DNA from 2 places in the Streptomyces sp. NPDC028722 genome. Region 2 is predicted to be linked to the other one. Evidence: riboswitches for the same ligand, from Rfam matches in the RefSeq annotation. Region 2 holds a riboswitch; the other holds the start of a gene.
The links. A riboswitch is a leader RNA that binds a small molecule or an ion and turns the genes downstream of it on or off. The one in region 2 is predicted to bind cyclic di-AMP.
Positions count from the first base shown of each region.

Region 1: it holds a riboswitch for cyclic di-AMP, as region 2 does, so the genes downstream of both, AB0F03_RS16660 (transglycosylase SLT domain-containing protein) here and AB0F03_RS11560 (M23 family metallopeptidase) in region 2, are expected to answer to the same signal.

Region 1 is NZ_JBEZWU010000009.1:106,615-110,882, reverse strand. It holds gene AB0F03_RS16670 (DUF2092 domain-containing protein) at 1-208, opposite strand, end outside; gene AB0F03_RS16665 (polyprenyl synthetase family protein) at 455-1,465, opposite strand; cyclic di-AMP (ydaO/yuaA leader) riboswitch at 1,986-2,168, shown strand; gene AB0F03_RS16660 (transglycosylase SLT domain-containing protein) at 2,172-2,660, shown strand; gene AB0F03_RS16655 (HAD-IIB family hydrolase) at 2,695-3,507, opposite strand; gene AB0F03_RS16650 (FAD-dependent oxidoreductase) at 3,692-4,268, opposite strand, start outside.
Region 2 is NZ_JBEZWU010000006.1:20,607-24,874, forward strand. It holds gene AB0F03_RS11555 (aldo/keto reductase) at 1-870, opposite strand, end outside; gene AB0F03_RS11560 (M23 family metallopeptidase) at 955-2,019, opposite strand; cyclic di-AMP (ydaO/yuaA leader) riboswitch at 2,029-2,196, opposite strand; tRNA gene AB0F03_RS11565 (tRNA-Met) at 2,495-2,568, shown strand; gene AB0F03_RS11570 (dihydrofolate reductase family protein) at 2,613-3,749, opposite strand; gene AB0F03_RS11575 (MarR family transcriptional regulator) at 3,827-4,268, shown strand, end outside.

The DNA of each region.
Region 1 (4,268 bases), on a different contig from region 2:
TGGCGATCTTCTCGACGAGCTGTTGTGCGCTGATCCTCGGCAGATCGGGGTCACCGGAGTCGGCGAGCGCCGGGACGAGCCCGATCGTGGCCGCGGCCACCCCCACCACCGCGACCGGGACGGCGTACCGGGCGGCCTTGCGCCGGCCGGATCGCGGGTCCTCGTCGTGCGCGGCGCCCACTGCGTCGTCGGATGCGTACGGTGCCATGTGTGCCTTACCTCCGTCGTCGGCGGCGGCTGTCCTCGCGCTGGTCCACCTGAGCCGCCATTCTCACCCGAATCGGTGAGGAGTGGTGATGTGCGTAGTGACCATCTGACCAAATCGGCCACGCGGAAGCGTCAGCCCTCGGGGCCAACTCCGTGTACGCCTGCGGTATGACATACGAAGGCGGCATCTCCCCCGACCCGTAGGGGTCGTGCGGGAAGACGCCGCCCGAAGAGGTGTCCGGCCGGTTCAGCCGGCGCGGTGCACCACCGCGTCGCACAGCTCCAGCAGCGCCGCCTTGGCGTCGCACTCCCGCAGCGGCGCCAGCGCGGCCCGCGCCTCCTCCGCGTACCGCACGGTGTCCCGGCGGGCCTGCTCCAGTGCGGGGTGCGCGCGCAGCGCGGTCAGTGCCTCGGCGTGCCGGGCGTCGTCGCTGAGGTCGGAGTCCAGCAGCTCGCACAGCGCGAGGTCCTCGGACCGGCCCAGCCGGGCGGCCCGTTCGCGCAGCCGGAGCACGGGGAGGGTGGGGATGCCCTCGCGCAGGTCGGTGCCCGGGGTCTTGCCGGACTCGTGGGAGTCGGAGGCGATGTCCAGGACGTCGTCGGCGAGCTGGAAGGCGACGCCGAGCCGTTCGCCGTACTGGGTGAGCACGTCGACGACCCTTTCGTCGGCGCCGGACATCATCGCGCCGAACCGGCACGACACCGCCACCAGGGAGCCGGTCTTGCCGCCGAGCACGTCCAGGTAGTGCTCGACCGGATCGCGGCCGTCCGAGGGACCCGCGGTCTCCAGGATCTGGCCGGTGACCAGCCGTTCGAACGCGAGGGCCTGCACCCGGACCGCCTCGGGGCCGAGGTCGGCGAGGATCTGGGAGGCGCGGGCGAAGAGGAAGTCACCGGTGAGGACCGCGACGGAGTTGCCCCAGCGCGTGTTGGCGCTGGCCACGCCGCGCCGCACGGCCGCCTCGTCCATGACGTCGTCGTGGTACAGCGTGGCCAGATGGGTCAGCTCCACGACCACGGCGGACGGGACGACACCCGGCGCGTAGGGGTCGCCGAACTGTGCCGCGAGCATCACGAGCAGCGGCCTGAACCGCTTCCCACCGGCCCGTACGAGGTGCTGCGCGGCCTCCGTGATGAACGGGACCTCGCTCTTGGTGGCCTCGAGCAAGCCTTCCTCGACAGCCGTCAATCCGGCCTGGACATCGGCTTCCAGAGCCTGGTCCCGCACGCTCAGCCCGAACGGCCCGACGACGGTCACGAGGGGTCTCCTGTCTGCTGCTGTCTGCTGGCGATCACACGGTTTGTCGATAGGTCGCTGCCCTCACTCAACTCAGCGTATCCGGTCCTCTTTCGATCACCGATAGCGCCCACCGGTCCAGCCTGGGCGGTATCGGATCAGACCAGACATGAGTCTGATCGGGTGGTAACAACGGACATTTATCGACTTAACGGCTATTCATATATCGTTCCGTGACCCCTCCACTCCTTCCGCCGGACCCCGGGGCGGGAATGCGTCAATTCCCTCTTGTCTGTTTTGCAGTGTTTTGCCTTTTCGTGAGTTGGGTCACGCGGCGTCCCGGCCGGTCCCCGCTCCCGCGCCCTCCCGAACCCTTGCCCCGTGGGTGAGTTGAGGATTGGCAGCCGCAAAGGATCAAGCACCCCATACGGCGTCGATCAAGGTCAAATAGTGCGTTGTGTGAATCTGGCACTTGTTCCCGACATGTGCTCTCGCATACGTTCCCGGCCGTCGGGCGGACGCCTAATCCTGCCGCCGCCCGCACCACCCATCGACGAACCCATTCGTACGGCAGGAGCGGGGGACCCAGGTAAGCCGCCGGGCCGGAACGGCACACGCCGCGCCGGAACGGCTAGGGGTGAAGCCGTGCCTCCTCCAGGGCACGGCCGGGCGCCTCCCCGCCCGAACCCGACAGCTCACCTCGCAGGCGTAGGAGAGGAACTTCCCCATGTCTGCCGCCGTTCAGCACCGCCGTTCCCGCAACAGCCGCCTCGTCCGCGCCCTCACCGCCGTGGGCACCGGCGCCGCCGTCCTCGCCCTGCCGCTCATCGGCGCCACGAGCGCCGCCGCGGCCCCCGCCACCGCCGCGACGGCCGCCGCCACCCCCGCCGGCTACCCGAACACCCTCGACGGCTGGATCCGCGAGTCGCTCGCGATCATGGCCCAGAAGGGCATCCCGGGCACCTACAACGGCATCTACCGCAACATCATCCGCGAGTCGTCGGGCAACCCGGCGGCCATCAACCTGTGGGACTCCAACGCGGCCGCGGGCATCCCGTCCAAGGGCCTGCTCCAGGTCATCGACCCCACCTTCAAGGCCTACCACGTGGCCGGGACGTCGTTCGACATCTACGACCCGGTCGCGAACATCACCGCCGCCTGCAACTACGCGGCCGCGCGGTACGGCTCGATCGACAACGTGTTCGGCGCGTACTGACCGGCACCGGCGGCGGGCGCTGCTGACGTCCCGGTCAGTCGGCCGGGAACAGTCTCTCGAGGACGACGGCGACGCCGTCGTCCTCGTTGGACGAGGTGACCTCGTCCGCGACCGCCCTGAGCTCGGCGTGGGCGTCGGCCATCGCGACGCCGTGGGCCGCCCAGTCGAACATCGGGATGTCGTTGGGCATGTCACCGAAGGCGACGGCCCGTCCGGCGCCGATCCCCAGCCGCTCCGCGGCCAGCGCGAGCCCCGTCGCCTTGGTCACCCCGCTCGGCTGGAGCTCCACGGTCCCCGGCCCCGACATCGTGACCGTCGCCAGCGAGCCCACCACCGCGCGCGCCACGGCCGCCAGCTCGTCGTCCGACAGCTCGGCATGACGCAGCAGCACCTTGCTGATGGGCGCGCGCCACAGGTCGTCCCGCCGGCCGACCCGCAGCGCGGGCAGCGTCGGATGCGGCATCCGGTAGCCGGGCTCGATGAGCGTGAGCCCGTCCACGCCGTCCTGGTCGACCGCCGCGAAGACCTGCCCCACCTCCGCCTCGATCTTGCCGAGCGCGGTCTCCGCCAGCTCCCGGTCCAGCCGGACCGACCACAGCAGGCGGCCGGCCCCGGCGTCGTAGAGCTGCGCGCCCTGCCCGCACACCGCGAGCCCCGTGCAGCCCAGGCCCGCCAGGAGCGGCCGTACCCGCGGGGCCGGGCGGCCCGTCACCACGAGGTGGCTGGCTCCGGCCCGCGCCACCCGCGCGAGCGCGGCGAGCGACCGGTCGGAGACGGTGTCGTCGCCGCGCAGCAGCGTCCCGTCCAGGTCGGTGGCGATCAGGGCGTACGCGGGGGTGGGTGCCATGATCAGAGAATACGGATCCCGCACCCCGCCGACTCACCTCGTTCTCCTGGCACTTACGTGCTGACCGGCCCCGACCGGCCGGTTCCGGCCGGTCCCCGCGGGCCCTTCGACCGTGCTCCCCGGCGGCTCCGGCACGGCCTGCCCGGACGGCGGCGGAACGGGTGACGGAACCGGACGGAACGCCTCACCCGTGAGCCGCCGCCAGGTGCCTCGCCAGCCGCGGGGAGGCGAACTCCGTACCGCAGACGAAGCGCATCACCGGGCCGTACGAGGACGCCGCCGGCAGGCCGGTGAAGTACAGGCCCGGCACGGAGGAGACGTAACCGGGGCCGAGCCTCGGAGTGCCGCGGCTCACCGCGAGCCGGGTGCGCAGTCCGTGGCCGAGGAAGTCCATCGCCGCTACGTCGACGCGGTAGCCGGTGGCGGCGATGACGTGGTCGGCGGTGAGCCGCTCGGTCCGCCCGGCGTGGGTGCGGACGGTGACCACGGGGCTGCCGTCCCGGGCCTCGGCGCCCACCACCCGCTCGACGTCCCGCACCCGCACACCCTTCTCGAAGCGCTCGCGCAGCCACCAGGCGCCGAGCGGACCGAGGACCCGGCGGACCAGGTAGTGGCGGGTGGGCTCGGGCAGGAAGCGGTAGGGGTGCGGGTGATGGCTGAGCGCCCACAGCGACCAGGCGCGGCCGAACGGGGACCGCGGCCGGAACGCCGGCTGCTGCCAGGGCGGGCTGCCGAAGGCGACCCGCCCCCGCCCGCGCGCG
Region 2 (4,268 bases):
AAGCTGTTCCACCGTGCGTGCCGAGGCGATCGGGGCCGTGACGGTCGGCTGGGCGGCCAGCCAGGCCAGGGCGACCGTGGCGAGGGGGACCTCGTGGGCGGCGGCGACGTCGTCCAGGGCTGCCAGGACCCGCCGCCCGCCCTCGGATTCCGCGTGCTTCTGCGCCGTGCCGGCGCGGGCGCTGTCGACGGTCGTACCGGGGCGGTACTTGCCGGTGAGGAAGCCCGACGCGAGGGAGAAGTAGGGGACGGCGGCCAGGTTCTCGCGGGCGGCGAGGTCCTGGAGCGGGCCCTCGTACGTGTCGCGGGAGACCAGGTTGTAGTGGGGCTGGAGGGCTACGTAGCGGGCCAGGCCCTCGCGGTCGGAGTGGTCGAGGGAGGCCCGGAGGCGCTCGGGGCTGATGTTGGAGGCGGCGATGTGCCGGACCTTGCCGGCCTTCACCAGCTCGTCCAGCGCGCCGATGATCTCCTCGACCGGCACCTCGGGCTGGTCGAAGTGGGTGTAGTAGAGGTCGATGCGGTCGGTGTCCAGGCGGCGCAGCGAGGCGTCGGCGGCGGCCTTGATGTTCGCCGCGGACAGGCCCCGGTACTCGGGGTGCTGGCTGACCTTGGTGGCGATGACGACGTCGTCGCGGTTGCCGCGGGCCTTGACCCACTTGCCGATGATCGTCTCCGACTCGCCGCCCTGGTTGCCCTCGACCCAGGCGGAGTAGGAGTCGGCGGTGTCGATGAAGTTGCCGCCCGCCGCCGTGTAGGCGTCGAGGACGGCGAAGGAGGTCTGCTCGTCGGCGGTCCAGCCGAAGACGTTGCCGCCGAGGGCGAGCGGGAAGACCCGGAGGTCGGAGGAGCCGAGTGTGCGCGGTGATGTCAGTGAGGTCATACGTCACTACAACGCCGGCGGTGGATGATCACATTCCGCCGCCGGCGCCGAGTTCCGAGATTCCCGCACAACCCGTCAGGGGGTGAGGCCCTTGCCCCGCAGCCACGCCATCGGGTCGATGGCGGCGGCCTGGCCGCCGGGGTGGACCTCCAGGTGCAGGTGCGGGCCGGTGACGTTGCCGGTGGCGCCGACCCGGCCGATGACCTCGCCGGTGGTGACCTTCTGGCCGGCCGTGACGTTGATCGAGGACTGGTGGCAGAACCACAGCTCGGTGCCGTCGTCGAGGGTGAGGATCGTGCGGTAGCCGTAGGCACCGGCCCAGCCCGCCTCGGTGATCGTGCCGCCGTGGATGGCCTTGATGAGGGTGCCGGTGGGGGCGGCGAAGTCCAGACCGGTGTGGTGGCCGGAGGACCACATCGTGCCGGCCTGGCCGAACGTCGAGGTGATCGTGTACGAGGAGGTGGGCAGCGTGTACTGCCCGGCCAGCTTCGCCAGCTCGGCCTGCCGCTTCTCCTCGGCCGCCTTCGCCGCCTTCTGGTCTGCCTTCTTCGCGGCGGCGGCCTCCGCCTCGCCCTTGGCCTCGGCCGCCTTCGCGGCGGCCTCCTTCTCGGCCTGGGCGGCGGCGGACGCGCTCTGCTTCTCGGCGGCGGCGAGGGCGACGGCCGTGGCCTTGTTGTCGGCCTGGCCCTGCTGCTGCTCGGCCTGGGCCATGATCCGGCTGCGCAGCGCCTCACCCGCGTCGGTGCCCTGCTGGTCGTCGGCGGAGGCCACGCCGACACTGCTGAGCGCGGTCGTGGCGGTCTGCGGCGCCTCGGTGGCGGTGTCGCCGAAGAGGGAGCCGACGGAGGGCAGGTCCGGCAGGGAGATGGAGACCGGCGGCTTGCCGGTGTTGGCGCTGGCCATGCCGCCCGCGCCGACCGCGGCCATCACGCCGACGCCGAGGACGGTGGAGCTGCGGGCGAAGCCGCCGCGCTGCTTGGCGACACGGTGCCGGCCGCGGACCGGGGCGACGGAGTCCTCGGTGGGGTTCCACTCCTCCCAGGGGCCCTCGTCGGCTCGGTAGGCGTCGTAGCCGAAGGACTCGGTCTCACGCTGAGCCGGCACGAACGGGCTCTCGGGGGCAGGCCGGTTGGACGCCACGCGGGCGCGCTCCTTTCCTTCCGCCGCCTACCGGGTTAGCTGACGGGTTCGGAGCGGGAAGGTCTCCTACGCGCGTATACCGGTCGTGGACCGTGTGAGCTCCACGTCGGCGTTCGCGAGATTCACCCCAGGGTGGTGGTTCCCCGGTTCCCTTGCGGGATTCGGCGCGTGCGCGCGGAGCCGTCGCTGGTGACGGCTGGGACGACCGCGCTGCGTTATCGAACGTTAATAGACCCGCCAGTCACTTTCCAAGCTGTTCGTCATGATCCTTAACGTTCAAACCTGGGGATTTACCGGTCATGACGCCCGGAAAGCGGGCGAGTTGACCGACGTACAGGAGTCACTCGTGGCTTTGATGGTGACCCGGCCGTCATCGCACAGCGCCCGTCCGATCACACGGTGTGACAGCCACTGAGGGGCCGCGGAACCGATGTGCATCGCACCCCGTGGATGGCGTACAGTAGAGACACAACGACGCGGGGTGGAGCAGCTCGGTAGCTCGCTGGGCTCATAACCCAGAGGTCGCAGGTTCAAATCCTGTCCCCGCTACTGAAGACTCAGGGCCGGAATCCATTGGATTCCGGCCCTGAGTGTTATCCGGCGAGCAGATGCCCGTTCGGCGCCTTGGCGAGGGACTCCAGCTCCGGGAGTACGACGACCCGGGCGCCCGCGCCGGTCAGCACGCCCGAGCCGTCGGCCGCCGCGACGAACGTGTCGGGCTCCCGCCACGCCGTGACCACCCGGCGCACCCCGGCCCGCAGGATCAGCTCGGCGCAGGGGGCGGACCGGGAGGCGCGGCGGGCGCAGGGTTCCAGGCTGCTGTAGACGGTGGCGCCGGGCAGGCGCGGGTCGGCCGGATCGGTCTTCGCGAGCGCCGCCTCCTCCGCGTGGACCACCGGGTCGGCGCCTTCGCGGGAGTGGCCGCGGGCCAGCTCCGTACCGTCCGCCGCCACCACGACCGCGCCGACGCTGAACGCCGTCCGGGAGGGCGGGCACAGGGCGGCGAGTTCGCAGGCGGTGCGCAGCCAATGACGGTCGGCCGGGGTGGGGACCGGGCCGGTACCGGGGGCCGTGGGCTCGTAGCGCATGAGGACGACGTCCTCGATCCGGCGGGTCTCGGTCAGGCGCAGGCGTCCGCCCTGGTAGGCACCGGGGCCGAACAGGCGCGGGGCCGCGGGGTCGCCGACGAGGAGCGGGGCGAGGACCAGCTGGAGTTCGTCGGCGAGGTCCTGCTGGAGCAGTTGGGTGTGGACCTGCCCACCGCCCTCGACCATCAGGCGCTCGACGCCCCGCACGTCGTGCAGATGCTCCAGCAGGACCCGCCAGTCCAGGACGGGGCCGAGCGCCACGACGTCGGCGGTGCCGCCGAGGAGACGGGCGGCCCGGGCGGCACCGGCGTCGGTGGTGCAGACGAGCTTGTCGCCGCCGGTGTGCCAGAAGTGTGCGCCGGGGTCGAGGTCACCGGAGGCGGTGACGGTCACCTTCAGCGGGTACGCCGGCCGGCCCGCCGCGACCCGGGCCGCGCGCCGCTCGGCGGAGTTGACCAGCAGACGCGGGTTGTCGGCGCGGATCGTGCCGGCGCCGACCAGGATGGCGTCGGCGGAGGCCCGTACCGCGTCGACCCGGTCGAAGTCGGCCGGCCCGGAGAGCAGGAGCCGCTCGGGGCCGGTGTCGTCCAGATAGCCGTCGAGGGAGACGGCGGCGGACAGCAGTACGTACGGCAGGGGCATCGGCGTACTCCCTCGCGGCGGCCCGGTGGACCGGCCGAAGTCTTGGTTCAAATTTGGAACAAACCTACACTGGCGGCATGACGACCCGCTGGCTCACTCCGCAGGAGCAGCGCGCCTGGCGCGCCTACCTCGCCGCGTCCCGGCTGCTGGAGGACGCGATCGACCGGCAGCTCCAGCAGGAGGGGGGCATGCCCCACCTGTTCTACTCCGTGCTGGCCAACCTCTCCGAGGCCCCGGGCCGGCGACTGCGCATGACCGACCTCGCCGAGACGCTGAAGATCACGCGGAGCAGGCTGACGTACGGGGTGACCCGGCTGGAACGCGACGGCCTGGTGCGCCGGGAGACCTGCGGCCAGGACCGGCGCAGCTCGCTCGCGGTGCTGACGGACGAGGGGACGGCCGTACTGGAGCGTACGGCGCCCGGGCACGTCGAGACGGTCCGCACCGCACTGTTCGACCGGCTGACCCCGGAGCAGGTGGGGCAGTTCGAGGAGATCTGCGCGGGGATCGCGCGCGGCC